DNA from 2 places in the Peribacillus sp. NPDC097197 genome. Region 2 is predicted to be linked to the other one. Evidence: a T-box and tRNA genes for the amino acid it is inferred to sense, from the RefSeq annotation. Region 2 holds a T-box; the other holds one or more tRNA genes.
What was found. The T-box of region 2 lies ahead of ileS (isoleucine--tRNA ligase). A T-box ahead of a tRNA ligase gene usually reads a tRNA of that ligase, here a tRNA-Ile.
Positions count from the first base shown of each region.

Region 1 (7,052 bases), on a different contig from region 2:
TACATTTTAAAAGCTTTTTAACCTATTTAAAGATACACCTCCGTTTAACCTCATGTCAATAAAACCACCCTCGAACCGACAAATCATGCCAGCTTTTTTCCTTATTATATGATTCTTAGATAATGATGTAGCATCTCCTTCAATTTGGAAGTCCCGGCTCATCAAATCCCTTTGACACGCTCGAACACTTTTCCTACATTTTATAGGATATCCTTTTGTGAACAAATTCAATCTTTGTTATAATTTTAAGGTACTGATCATGATTTTGAGGAGAGAAATAATGCACACAGAATACGACGAGCTTCCCCTTAAACGAACCTGGAAAATCTGGTGGGAGTTAATTCGTCCACATACACTTACCGCAGCTTTTGTTCCCGTCCTGCTTGGAACCGTCATTGCCTTGTTAGAGGATGGCGTAAATTGGCTATTATTTGCGGCCATGATGATTGCAAGCATCCTTATTCAGGCTGCAACGAACTTATTTAATGAATACTATGATTTCAAAAGGGGCCTTGATACCGAAGAATCAGTCGGCATCGGTGGCGGTATCGTCCGTCATGGCATGACCCCGAAACTGATCATGACCTTGGCCCTTAGCATGTATGGAATCTCTCTTTTACTAGGAATCTATATTTGCGCCGCTTCATCTTGGTGGATTGCCGCTATCGGCCTTGTTTGCATGCTGGTCGGCTACCTTTATACCGGAGGTCCGCTACCGATATCATACACACCATTTGGGGAACTTTTTTCCGGTCTATTCATGGGCTTCTTGATCATCTTGATCGCCTACTTCATCCAGACCGGTACAGTTTCTTCCTTAGCCATCCTGATTGCCGTACCAAGCGGTGTTCTTGTCGGGTTGATCAATCTATCGAATAACCTTCGGGACCATGACGGCGATAAGGCCCATGGCCGCAAAACGATGCCTGTCGTTATGGGAAGGAAAAATGCACTAACTTTCATGTCCGTCATGTTTGCATTCTGTTATGTGTGGGTTGTCGGACTGATTCTCTTGGGAGATGTAACACCTTGGATCCTGCTTTCTTTCCTAAGCATTCCGAAGGCCCTGACTGCCATCAAAGGCTTTGCAGGTAAAACGGAAGCCATCACAATGGTGCCAGCGATGAAAGCAACGGCACAAACGAATACGTTCTTCGGTTTACTGATGTTCATCGGTTTACTCATCCATTATTTCATTCAATAAACGCAAATCTTTAAACCCCGTGCATGGTGCATGGGGTTTTTTCGTTGTTTCCCACCCCGCTGATTCGGGTACTTACTAATAACTACACAAAAAACAACGATGAAACCATAATCGTACTTATAAAAGGAGAGGAAACCAATGGCGACTGAAAAACAAATCCTGAAATTAAAAGAAGAACTGTTAAGTGAAAAAGAACAGCTTCAACAAAGAATCAAGAATGATGAGACTGTAACCAAACAGTCACAAACCGACTTTTCCGGCGAAATCTCTTCCTATGATAATCACCCCGCCGACTTAGGCACCGAGCTTTTCGACAAGGAACGATATCAAGCCATCAATGAGCACGCGGAAGAGGAAATCGGAAAAATCGATCTTGCCCTAGAAGCCATAAAAGAAGGAACATACGGTGTTTGTAAGGAGTGCGACAAAGATATCCCATATGAACGGCTTGAAGTGGTTCCTTCCACCTTATATTGTATCGAGCATACACCAGAACAAAAAGTCCATGACGACGTGACCGATGAATATAGGCCAGCCGAGGAAGATATCCTGATCCCTTCTAAGGGAGATAACTTTGAGAACAGGCGCCATTCAGATACAGACGACGAAAATACGGTCAAAGAGGACAGTTTCGGTGAAGTCGCTCAATTCGGAACATCAGACACTCCGGCAGACTATCAGCATAATCGCACAAGCTATAACGAACTTTATGATACAGAAGACGATACCGAGACATTCCCTGAAGACTATGAAGGTTATGCAGCCAATGATATAGAAGGGAAAAATCGTCAAGTCGTATCCAACGAGAACAAAGAAGAATACGAAGACATGCTCGATGACCGGAAGATTGATTCTAAAATGGGCAATATCCCTTACAAGAAGAAAGACAGCTATATAGATGAAAAATAAAAAAGTGCCAGACCTTGTACAGAACTTTGTACGGGGTCAGCACTTTTTTAATGCTATCCTTATAAGGCTTAAAAGAAATCGTTTTCTACTTGATACTCTCTTTACTATCTTCTTGGCCTCCAACGACATTCTCCATATAATTTTTACCCCAATTATACATCGAATCAAGAATCGGCATCAGGCTTTCTCCTTGTTCTGTCAGAGAGTATTCCACTTTGGGAGGTACGATTGGATAGACCTCGCGATGAACAATAAGATCTTCTTCCAGCTCTCGAAGCTGGTTAACCAGCATTCTTTGAGTGATGCCCGGCATAAGTGCCTTCAATTCACCAAAACGCTTGGTCCCCTGCTTGCCTAAGTGCCATAAAATAAGCATCTTCCATTTGCCCCCTATAACAGAAAGGGTCAATTCCTTCTCACAATTGAATGTTTTATTCTCTAGCCTTGTCATCTGAATTACCTCCATATTTATAATCCTAAATCCCATAGTATACTTTTTAACACTATGTATAATAAAAGTGCGTACTAACAAAAATATTATACTTAGTATATGATACATTGTATAGCCAAGATGATTTTCTTGCTGTGCATTGAATGAACGTGAGAGGTACATACTTACTGTGCAACATACTAAAACATACTAGTGGGAGTGAAGGATAAATGGAATTACAATTGGCATTGGACTTAGTAAACATTCAAGAAGGAATTGAATTGGTTAAACAGGTGGAAGAATATATAGATATCGTAGAAATCGGTACACCGGTAGTTATTAATGAAGGGCTTCGGGCTGTTAAAGAAATGAAAGAAGCTTTCCCTTCTTTAAAAGTATTAGCTGACCTTAAAATTATGGATGCAGCCGGTTACGAAGTGATGAAGGCATCTGAAGCTGGCGCTGACATCATCACGATTCTTGGTGCAGCTGAAGACATGTCCATCAAAGGGGCTGTTGAAGAAGCTAAAAAACAAGGCAAAAAAATCCTTGTTGATATGATCGCTGTGAAAGATCTTGAAACACGTGCGAAAGAATTGGATGCATTTGGCGTCGACTATATCTGTGTGCACACTGGCTACGATCTTCAAGCTGTTGGAAAAAACTCTTTTGAGGACCTTCAAACCATTAAACGCGTTGTAAAGAATGCAAAAACGGCTATTGCAGGCGGCATAAAATTAGATACACTTCCGGAAGTCATTAAAGTACAACCTGACCTTATCATTGTTGGCGGAGGCATCACTGGACAAGCCGATATTAAAGGGACAGCTGCCCAAATACAAGAATTAATTAAACAAGGCTAATATTTAACATGCAGACTTCACAATATATGGCTAAAATCATACAAGAGCTAAGTCGTTCAGTAGACTTAATAGCTGACGAAGAAGCTGAACAACTGGTTAATGGGATTCTTGAAGCAAAGAAAGTTTTTGTAGCAGGTGCAGGAAGATCCGGGCTGATGGGTAAATCCTTTGCCATGCGAATGATGCATATGGGGATAGATGCATATGTATTAGGTGAAACCGTCACCCCTACCTTCGAAAAAGATGACCTTTTAATCCTTGGAACCGGTTCGGGAGAAACAAAAAGTTTGATTTCCATAGCAGAGAAAGCAACGAACATCGGTGGAACCATTGCGACCGTAACAATTTCCCCCGAATCGACCATTGGAAAATTGGCGGATTTCTCAATAAAGCTACCTGGTTCACCTAAAGACCAGTCGGAAGGTGATTACCAAACAATCCAACCGATGGGCTCTCTATTTGAGCAGACTCTCTTACTTTTCTTCGATAGCGTCATTTTAAGGATAATGGATAAAAAGGGATTGGATACGAATAAAATGTATGGCCGACACGCAAATCTCGAGTAAAAAGTGAAATATAAAAAGACCTCAAGAAATTCTTCTGAATTTACTTGCGGTCTTTTTTTTGTAAAAGGATTACAGGCTCCTATATATTCTATAAATTAAGATACCGTCCAGTGACGGAAGACATATTATATGCCCATCCTAATAAAAGGTCTCTTCCTTTATAGAGGGAAACATCAAACTTATAGAAAAAAGACTCCTACGATGTAGCTGACCACCCTATATAGGTTTGATTAGCTTCTTAAGTGTACTCAACTTTTGGGAGTTACTCTATCAATTTAGAGTAATCAATCCTATATTTTTAAGTTCTCCATTGCAAATGGTACAGGTCGGATATCAACTAGCTGTAAGCGGTGTACTTTTGGAAAATTTGGCATTCACACTTAAGAATTTTTTCGTAGGATTCATTCTAGCTGCTTTCGTAGGGATAGGCATCGGACTAATTACTGGATGGTACAAATTTCGGAGCTTCTCAGCTTCAAACTTTCCTTACGGTCGCTCTTCCAGGTTCTTTACCCCAAATTGTATCTGGATTACGTCTAGGAATCGGGCAGTCCTTAGTTGGTGTAATTGCTGCTGAAATGTTTGTTTCACTGGGGGGAATAGGCTATTTTGTTGCACAGCCTTCAGCGAACTTAACATTGATAGAGTATTAGTAGGAATAGGAGTGATCATTATGGTAGGAATGCACATTACGCAATCGGTTAAATAGATAGAATTAGCTTTATTAAACATCGGATTGATTAAATACATCTATAATAAGTAAATAGACTGCATCAACCTTGTCGCATCTCTTCAAGAAAAACAGTCATAAAAAAGAAGCATACATAAGTATGCTTCTTTTTATGACCCGTACGGGAATCGAACCCGTGTTACCGCCGTGAAAGGGCGGTGTCTTAACCGCTTGACCAACGGGCCGAATGGCGGAGAAGGAGGGATTTGAACCCTCGCGCCGCTCGCGCGACCTACACCCTTAGCAGGGGCGCCTCTTCAGCCTCTTGAGTACTTCCCCATGGCTCCGCAGGTAGGACTCGAACCTACGACCGTTCGGTTAACAGCCGAATGCTCTACCACTGAGCTACTGCGGAACAATAAAATATGGTGGGCCTAAATGGACTCGAACCATCGACCTCACGCTTATCAGGCGTGCGCTCTAACCAGCTGAGCTATAGGCCCATATTGGAGCGGGTGAAGGGAATCGAACCCTCATCATCAGCTTGGAAGGCTGAGGTTTTACCACTAAACTACACCCGCGAAATGGGGCGACTGATGGGAATCGAACCCACGAATGCCTGAACCACAATCAGGTGCGTTAACCACTTCGCCACAATCGCCGTAATATGAAATTGTAATGGTGGCTCAGGACGGAATCGAACCGCCGACACAAGGATTTTCAGTCCTTTGCTCTACCGACTGAGCTACTGAGCCTAAAAAATGGCGGTCCCGACGGGAATCGAACCCGCGATCTCCTGCGTGACAGGCAGGCATGTTAACCGCTACACCACGGGACCTAATGATTGCGGGGACAGGATTTGAACCTGCGACCTTCGGGTTATGAGCCCGACGAGCTACCGGACTGCTCCACCCCGCGACGGTAATAATGAATCATTTTGCACCAAGTTTTCATGAATACAGTTTTTTTACTTCCTAATATGTAAGGTTGTTTTAAAACAACTTGTTGCTTTTAAAAAAAATGGAGGAGGTAGAGGGATTCGAACCCCCGCGGGATTTGACTCCCCTGTCGGTTTTCAAGACCGATCCCTTCAGCCGAACTTGGGTATACCTCCGTGGCTAAGAAAAAATTCTATGGTGGACCTTGTAGGACTCGAACCTACGACCGGACGGTTATGAGCCGTCTGCTCTAACCAGCTGAGCTAAAGGTCCTTATATTTATTGGTAGCGGCGGAGGGGATCGAACCCCCGACCTCACGGGTATGAACCGTACGCTCTAGCCAGCTGAGCTACACCGCCAAAATAATATAAGTTTTCTTTTTTGAAAAAATGGTGGAGCCTAGCGGGATCGAACCGCTGACCTCCTGCGTGCAAGGCAGGCGCTCTCCCAGCTGAGCTAAGGCCCCATTTCATTAAAAATCACATGGTCGGGAAGACAGGATTCGAACCTGCGACCCCTTGGTCCCAAACCAAGTGCTCTACCAAGCTGAGCTACTTCCCGCAAAAAAACATGGTGCGCCCGGCGGGAGTCGAACCTACAACCTTCTGATTCGTAGTCAGATGCTCTATCCAATTGAGCTACGGGCGCATATTAAGATGGTGCCGAGGACCGGAATCGAACCGGTACGGTAGTCACCTACCGCAGGATTTTAAGTCCTGTGCGTCTGCCAGTTCCGCCACCCCGGCACATACGAAAAGTGGAGCGGAAGACGGGATTCGAACCCGCGACCCCAACCTTGGCAAGGTTGTATTCTACCACTGAACTACTTCCGCATGAATGATGCGGGTGAAGGGACTTGAACCCCCACGCCTTGCGGCGCCAGATCCTAAGTCTGGTGCGTCTGCCAATTCCGCCACACCCGCATGAAAAAAATGATGAGCCATGAAGGATTCGAACCTTCGACCCTCTGATTAAAAGTCAGATGCTCTACCAACTGAGCTAATGGCTCATGCTTGTCTTACTATAAAAAATGGTGCCGGCAAGAGGACTTGAACCCCCAACCTACTGATTACAAGTCAGTTGCTCTACCAGTTGAGCTACACCGGCAGGTGTAAAAAATAATGGTGGAGGATGACGGGATCGAACCGCCGACCCTCTGCTTGTAAGGCAGATGCTCTCCCAGCTGAGCTAATCCTCCATATTATATGCTTGGCGGCGTCCTACTCTCACAGGGGGAAACCCCCAACTACCATCGGCGCTGAAGAGCTTAACTGCCGTGTTCGGAATGGGAACGGGTGTGACCTCTTCGCTATCGCCACCAAACATTGTTAACTTTTTTAGGACATTTACTATTATAGCATGTCTCTGAAAAAAAGCAAGAAGAAATTTTCATTCCTTCAAAACTAGATAATATATTAGAAGGTGTTCATTTTTTAAAAGCGTTGGTTAAGTCCTCGATCTATTAGTATCA
Region 1 covers NZ_JBNNST010000007.1:61-7,112, reverse strand. The annotation lists gene ACQKL6_RS10830 (1,4-dihydroxy-2-naphthoate polyprenyltransferase) at 281-1,204, shown strand; gene ACQKL6_RS10825 (TraR/DksA C4-type zinc finger protein) at 1,343-2,113, shown strand; gene ACQKL6_RS10820 (winged helix-turn-helix transcriptional regulator) at 2,199-2,564, opposite strand; gene hxlA (3-hexulose-6-phosphate synthase) at 2,774-3,406, shown strand; gene hxlB (6-phospho-3-hexuloisomerase) at 3,415-3,972, shown strand; gene ACQKL6_RS10805 (ABC transporter permease subunit) at 4,416-4,625, shown strand; tRNA gene ACQKL6_RS10800 (tRNA-Glu) at 4,816-4,887, opposite strand; tRNA gene ACQKL6_RS10795 (tRNA-Ser) at 4,891-4,981, opposite strand; tRNA gene ACQKL6_RS10790 (tRNA-Asn) at 4,983-5,057, opposite strand; tRNA gene ACQKL6_RS10785 (tRNA-Ile) at 5,069-5,145, opposite strand; tRNA gene ACQKL6_RS10780 (tRNA-Gly) at 5,150-5,223, opposite strand; tRNA gene ACQKL6_RS10775 (tRNA-His) at 5,228-5,303, opposite strand; tRNA gene ACQKL6_RS10770 (tRNA-Phe) at 5,322-5,397, opposite strand; tRNA gene ACQKL6_RS10765 (tRNA-Asp) at 5,405-5,480, opposite strand; tRNA gene ACQKL6_RS10760 (tRNA-Met) at 5,487-5,560, opposite strand; tRNA gene ACQKL6_RS10755 (tRNA-Ser) at 5,664-5,756, opposite strand; tRNA gene ACQKL6_RS10750 (tRNA-Ile) at 5,777-5,853, opposite strand; tRNA gene ACQKL6_RS10745 (tRNA-Met) at 5,864-5,940, opposite strand; tRNA gene ACQKL6_RS10740 (tRNA-Ala) at 5,972-6,047, opposite strand; tRNA gene ACQKL6_RS10735 (tRNA-Pro) at 6,066-6,142, opposite strand; tRNA gene ACQKL6_RS10730 (tRNA-Arg) at 6,153-6,229, opposite strand; tRNA gene ACQKL6_RS10725 (tRNA-Leu) at 6,239-6,327, opposite strand; tRNA gene ACQKL6_RS10720 (tRNA-Gly) at 6,340-6,414, opposite strand; tRNA gene ACQKL6_RS10715 (tRNA-Leu) at 6,423-6,504, opposite strand; tRNA gene ACQKL6_RS10710 (tRNA-Lys) at 6,518-6,590, opposite strand; tRNA gene ACQKL6_RS10705 (tRNA-Thr) at 6,613-6,688, opposite strand; tRNA gene ACQKL6_RS10700 (tRNA-Val) at 6,704-6,779, opposite strand; rRNA gene rrf (5S ribosomal RNA) at 6,789-6,904, opposite strand; partial or broken rRNA gene ACQKL6_RS10690 (23S ribosomal RNA) at 7,024-7,052, opposite strand, start outside.
Region 1: it has a tRNA-Ile gene. The T-box ahead of ileS (isoleucine--tRNA ligase) is inferred to sense a tRNA for this amino acid. The anticodon was not compared.

Region 2 (7,052 bases):
TATTACCGGTTTTGAAGTGGATAAGGAGTACGAAGAAGCGAGGTGGTAATGGTTAATGGCTCTAGTGCTTCAAGGTTTATATTATTTAGTTGAAATTTATTCAATGGCATTAATTGTTTACATATTAATGTCTTGGTTCCCTAATGCCCGGGAAACATCGATTGGCCAATTCCTGGTAAAGATTTGCGAACCATATTTAGAACCGTTCAGAAAATTCATCCCACCACTCGGCATGATCGACATATCACCACTTGTAGCCTTGTTGGTTTTAAATTTTGCGAAGAATTATGGGATTTTTTATCTACAAAGCTTATTCGGATGATTTGTAGTTCATACTAAAGACGTAAAATAATAGAATGGCCAGTAACTACACAGCTAGGTGAATTCTTGGCTGTGTAGTAGTAACGAAGGTGTAAGTTACGATTCATTCTTGTGTACAACCATTTATCCATATGTAAGGAGCATGCATTCTACATGAGTATATATCAACATTTCAGGCCGGAGGAAAAGGAATTTATCGACCAGGCAATGAATTGGATTGACCAGGTTAGAGATTCTTATGCTCCTAAACTTTCTGACTTTCTGGATCCGCGTCAGCAGGAAATCCTCACATCCCTATTAGGAAACAAACAGGATGTGCTACTGCAATTTCACGGCGGGAGTGATTTCGTTGAACGGAAACGTGCCCTCATTTATCCTGATTACTACTCTCCTGAATCATCTGATTTCAATATCTCCTTATATGATATCTCCTATCCAAAAAAATTTGTTACACTTGAACACAGGCAAATACTTGGAACCTTGATGTCACTGGGGGTAAAACGTGAAAAATTCGGTGATATTATAGTGACAGAGGAGCAAGTCCAATTTATTGCAACAGGGGAAATGGATTCATACCTTACGGGAAACCTGGATAAGATAGGCAATGCTTCCGTAACCATTAAAAGGATTCCGATTGAGGATATCCTTGTGGTGAAGGACAACTGGGAAGAGCAGGTCAGTACCGTTAGCTCATTAAGGCTTGATAGCGTACTTTCGGCTGTTTTGAATATTTCCCGGCAAAAAGCCCAGACGTTGATATCGTCGGGGAAAACCAAGGTTAATTTCAAGCAAACGGAGAGCGTTTCTGAAGAATGCCGTGAGGGGGATACTCTATCCATCAGGGGTTTCGGTCGATGTAAAATCACTTCAATCGATGGGAAAACGAAAAAGGATAAGTGGAGAATCTCATTAGGTAGGAAAAAATAATTTAGTTGTTAGCAGGATTCACATATTTTTTGTCGAATATAGAGTTTTAATGTAATAGAGTAGAAATTGTTCTGGAGGTGCAACAATGCCCTTAACCCCGATAGATATACATAACAAGGAATTTAGTAAAGTATTTCGAGGGTATGATGAAGATGAGGTTAACGAATTTCTAGACCAAGTCATTAAAGATTATGAATTGATTCTAAGAGAAAAGAAAGAAATGGAAGAAAAATTGAACGAGACGTTCGATCGTTTAGGTCATTTCACGACTATCGAGGGCACGCTTAATAAGTCTATCATTGTCGCGCAGGAAGCTGCAGAAGAATTAAAGCGCAATGCCCAAAAAGAAGCCAAACTGATCATCAAGGAAGCAGAAAAGAATGCTGACCGGATTGTCAATGAGTCGCTTGTGAAAGCAAGAAAAATAGCGATGGATATAGAAGACTTGAAAAAACAATCGAAGGTTTTCCGTACTCGCTTTAAAATGCTTGTCGGAGCACAGCTCGATTTGTTGGATAATGACGACTGGGATCATCTGCTTGAATACGAAGTGGATGCATCTGAAATAGAATTAAATGATGGAGTAGATGAGGAAAATTAAACGTTTCCTTGACTTCAAGCACTTTTTTCGCATATAATTTTTTAACAATACTATTCATGATGACATTAGACGATGACAGGGACAGTAAATTCCTCATATCCTTATATGTAGCGACCCGGGGACGGTGTAAGCCCGGGATAAGAGAAGGAATTGAACATCACCCTTGAGTTCTGAATTGAACCTGCTTATGCAGCAAGTAAACGATGCGTATCATTCACGTTACGAATGCTCGAGAGGAAAGGATTCAGCCGTTTTGTGAATCTTTCTAACCAGGGTGGTACCGCGGGAAGCAAAGCTTTCTCGTCCCTTTTTCAGGGATGAGAAGGCTTTTTATTTTGTCTGCGAATCGGGTCAATCAACTCAAATGAAGTTATGGATAGATGGATGGAGGAATTTTATAATGGAATATAAAGATACTTTATTAATGCCTAAAACTGAATTTCCAATGAGGGGCAACCTTCCGAAGCGCGAGCCTGAAATTCAGGAAAAGTGGAAAGAGATGGACATCTATAAAAAAGTGCAAGAGCACACTGAAGGGCGACCGTTATTCATTTTACATGATGGACCTCCATATGCAAACGGTGATATCCATATGGGTCATGCCTTGAATAAAGTTTTAAAAGATTTCATCGTCCGTTTTAAGTCCATGAGCGGTTACCATGCACCGTATGTTCCAGGCTGGGATACGCACGGTCTCCCAATTGAAACGGCTTTGACTAAAAAAGGCGTGAACCGTAAAGAAATGAGCGTCGCTGAATTCAGAAAGCTATGTGAAGAATATGCATACGTACAGATTAACAATCAACGTGAGCAATTCAAGCGGATTGGTGTTCGCGGGGATTGGGATAATCCTTATATTACGTTAAAGCCTGAATATGAAGCACAACAGATCAAGGTTTTTGGTGAAATGGCGAAAAAAGGCTATATCTATAAAGGGAAGAAACCTGTTTACTGGTCCCCTTCGAGTGAATCGGCTCTTGCTGAAGCGGAGATTGAATACCAAGATAAACGTTCGGCTTCAATCTATGTAGCATTTGAAGTGACTGATGGTAAAGGTGTCATTGATGAAGGTGTAAAAATCATCATTTGGACGACAACACCATGGACGATTCCGGCCAACCTTGGAATTTCCCTACATCCACAATTGAATTATGTGGTCGTTGCAGTGGAAAATGAAAAATACTTAGTGGCAGAAGCCTTATTGGAATCTGTTAAAGAAACGCTTGGATGGGAAAACCCAACTATCGAGAAAACGGTAAAAGGCAGTGAGTTGGATCGTGCTGTAGCGAAACATCCTCTATATGATCGTGAATCACTAGTGATGTTAGGTGAGCATGTAACGACTGAAGCTGGAACAGGTTGTGTTCATACAGCTCCAGGACACGGGGAAGATGACTTTATCATCGGTCAGAAATATGGCTTGGATGTTCTTTGCCCAGTCGATGAAAAAGGTGTCATGACTGAAGAAGCAGGGGAGTTTGCTGGATTATTCTATGATAAAGCAAATAAAGCGATTTCCGAAAAATTAACTGAAGTGGGAGCCCTGTTGAATCTTACATTCATCACACATTCATTCCCACATGACTGGCGGACGAAGAAGCCGACGATCTTCCGTGCAACTGCACAGTGGTTCGCTTCAATCAAGGACTTCCGTGATGATTTGCTGAAGGCAGTCGAAGAAACGAAATGGGTACCGGCATGGGGTGAAACACGCCTATTCAATATGGTCCGTGACCGAGGAGATTGGTGTATCTCCCGACAACGTGCATGGGGTGTGCCAATTCCAGTATTTTACGCAGAAAATGGCGAACCAATCATCACGGACGAAACAATCAATCATATTTCAGAATTATTCCGTGAGCACGGTTCAAATATCTGGTTTGAAAAAGAAGCAAAAGATCTTCTACCACAAGGCTTTACACATGAAGGAAGTCCAAACGGTATCTTCACTAAAGAAACGGATATCATGGATGTATGGTTCGACTCCGGTTCTTCCCATCAAGCGGTTCTTGAAGAAAGAGAAGAACTTCAACGTCCGGCTGACCTTTATCTTGAAGGGTCCGATCAATATCGCGGTTGGTTCAACTCATCACTTTCAACAGGTGTTGCCGTGACAGGAAAAGCACCATATAAAGGTGTACTTAGCCATGGGTTCGCATTAGACGGCGAAGGACGTAAAATGAGTAAATCTATTGGTAACGTGGTCCTTCCATCTAAAGTTATGAACCAGCTTGGTGCTGATATTTTACGTCTTTGGGTTGCTTCTGTTGATTATCAATCTGACGTTCGGGTTTCAGATCCTATCTTAAAACAGGTTTCCGAAGTGTATCGTAAAATCCGTAATACATTCCGCTTCCTACTAGGAAATCTGGATGGCTTTAATCCGGAAACGGATAAAGTGGCGGTAGAAGATTTGCGTGAAGTGGATCAATATATGCTAGTAAGATTGAATAAGCTGATCACTCAATCAAAACAAGGCTATGAAAATTATGAATTTGCTACCATTTATAATATGGTCAACAATTTCTGTACGCAGGATTTAAGTTCGTTCTATCTTGATTATGCTAAAGACATTCTTTATTGTGAAGCGCCAAACGGGAAAGACCGTTTAGCAATCCAAACTGTCCTTTATGAGTCCTTAATCAGCTTAACGAAATTAGTGTCTCCAATCCTGTCTCATACTGCGGATGAAGTATGGACGTTCATTCCGGGTGTAACGGAAGAGAGTGTACAGTTGACATTGATGCCTGAGGAAATCTCTGTGGATAATGCCGAAGCGATTGAGGAAAAATGGACGGCATTCATGCATGTTCGTGATAATGTCCTGAAAGCATTGGAAGAAGCACGTAACCAAAAAGTAATCGGGAAATCACTGAACGCAAAAGTGACCGTTTATGTAAACGAAGAGACAAGGAATCTTCTTGATAGTATCGAGGAGAGCTTTGAACAGTTATTCATCGTATCCGAATTTGATATCGCGGGCGATGTGGCCAGTGCCCCATCCGAAGCTGTTAAACTTGAGGATATGGCCATCCTGGTAACTAAAGCAGAAGGAGAAACTTGTGAACGTTGCTGGAATGTTTCTCAAGATGTAGGTCAAGTGGAAGAACATCCAACACTTTGCCCACGCTGTGCAACAGTCGTGAAAGAGCATTATACGAATTAATCATTTTAGAACGACCGGTTCCCAGTTAATATGGGAGCCGGTTTTTTATTTGAAATGAGAGCGCATTTGAATAAAGACCGGAATAAAGTTCCTTTCTATTCTAATATTCTTCACCAACTGCTAGATGTAATGCTTTTGGTATTAGTCATTATTTCTAGTTTATGCTACAATTCAAAAGTGAAGATTTGATTAGTTTGGGGGAAGAAATGTGTTTTATTACTTAATTGCCCTTTTGGTCATAGCTTTCGATCAGCTGACAAAATGGATGATTGTGAAAAAAATGGAGTACGGAGAAAGCATTGAAATTATTGAAAACCTTCTATATATTACCTCGCATCGTAACCGTGGGGCAGCATGGGGAATTCTACAAGGTCAAATGTGGTTTTTCTACATCATCACCATCGCTGTCATTATTGGAGTCGTCTATTATATTCAGAAAATGGCGAAGAACAGCCGTCTGCTTGGAGTTTCCCTAGGTCTTATGCTAGGTGGGGCAATAGGAAACTTCATTGACCGTGTTGCTCGCCAGGAAGTAGTCGACTTTGTCCATACTTATATTTTCAGCTATAGTTTCCCGGTATTTAATATTGCCGATGCCGCCCTTTCGATTGGTGTCGTGCTGCTCGTGATTCACATGTTCTTGGAAGAAAAAAACGCTAAGGAGAAAGATAATGGATAAAAAGCTATACAGCATCGACGAAACACTAAAAGGTACAAGGATTGACAAGGCTCTATCTACTTTAAATGAGGAATGGTCACGCACTCAAGTTGCACAATGGATCAAAGATGATCATGTGTTAGTGAACGGGGCTGCCATTAAGTCCAATTATAAATGTAGCATAGGTGACGAAATTGAAGTGCTGATTCCGGAACTTGTGGAGTTGGATGCAGTCGCTGAAGAAATGGATTTGGATATCTATTACGAAGATGAAGACGTACTGGTTGTCAATAAACCGAGTGGTATGGTTGTCCACCCTGCACCGGGGCATGTAACAGGTACTCTTGTTAATGGGTTGATGGCCCATTGTAAGGATCTTTCTGGAATCAATGGCGTTATGCGTCCAGGTATTGTCCACCGTATTGATAAGGATACATCAGGTTTATTGATGGTTGCGAAAAATGACATGGCACACGAGAAACTTGTTCAGCAACTTGTTGATAAAACAGTAACCCGTAAGTATCAAGCTGTGGTCCATGGAGTGATTCCCCATGATTTCGGAACGGTTGATGCCCCGATAGGCCGTGATAAAAAAGACCGTCAGAGCATGACGGTTACGGATTCAAACTCTAAAAATGCGGTAACTCATTTCCGTGTGGTTGAACGTTTCACCGCGTTTACATTAGTAGAGTGTCAGCTTGAAACAGGACGGACCCATCAAATCCGTGTTCATATGAAATATATTGGATTCCCTCTTGCAGGAGATCCTAAATATGGTCCTAAAAAGACGTTGAAATTGGACGGACAAGCGTTACACGCAGGTCTTCTTGGTTTTGTTCATCCACGGACGAATGAATATATGGAGTTTGAAGCGCCAGCTCCTAAAGAATTTACGGAGCTAATCGAACAACTACGTAGAAGTAGTATTTGACAAGACTATTTTTATGAGATAGTATTATATTAACTTAATGAGAACCTTTAACACAGTCCAGAGAGACTGAGAAGGAAACGGATAGCAAAAGGGGAACATATACCCTTTTGTAGAAAAATCCTCACACCTTCTTGGTGTGAGGATTTTTTGTTGAAGGAGAGCTCTCACAGTTCAAAAGAAATTGAGGTGGTCCATTTGAATGAGAAAGCAATCGTGCTCGATGAAAAGGCCATCAGCAGAGCCTTGACGAGAATTGCACATGAGATTATTGAAAAGAATAAAGGGATTGAGGATTGTGTCTTAATCGGGATTAGGACCCGGGGGATCTTCCTTGCTGATCGACTTGCCAAGCGCATCGGTGAAATAGAAAATAAAGTAATTCAATTAGGTGAATTAGACATAACGCTTTATCGTGATGATTTATCGAAAAAGACGAACGATGGTGAAC
Region 2 covers NZ_JBNNST010000005.1:123,754-130,805, forward strand. The annotation lists gene ACQKL6_RS08875 (cell division protein SepF) at 1-49, shown strand, start outside; gene ACQKL6_RS08880 (YggT family protein) at 56-322, shown strand; gene ACQKL6_RS08885 (RNA-binding protein) at 475-1,248, shown strand; gene ACQKL6_RS08890 (DivIVA domain-containing protein) at 1,334-1,849, shown strand; T-box leader at 1,913-2,160, shown strand; gene ileS (isoleucine--tRNA ligase) at 2,250-5,015, shown strand; gene lspA (signal peptidase II) at 5,224-5,694, shown strand; gene ACQKL6_RS08905 (RluA family pseudouridine synthase) at 5,687-6,604, shown strand; gene pyrR (bifunctional pyr operon transcriptional regulator/uracil phosphoribosyltransferase PyrR) at 6,800-7,052, shown strand, end outside.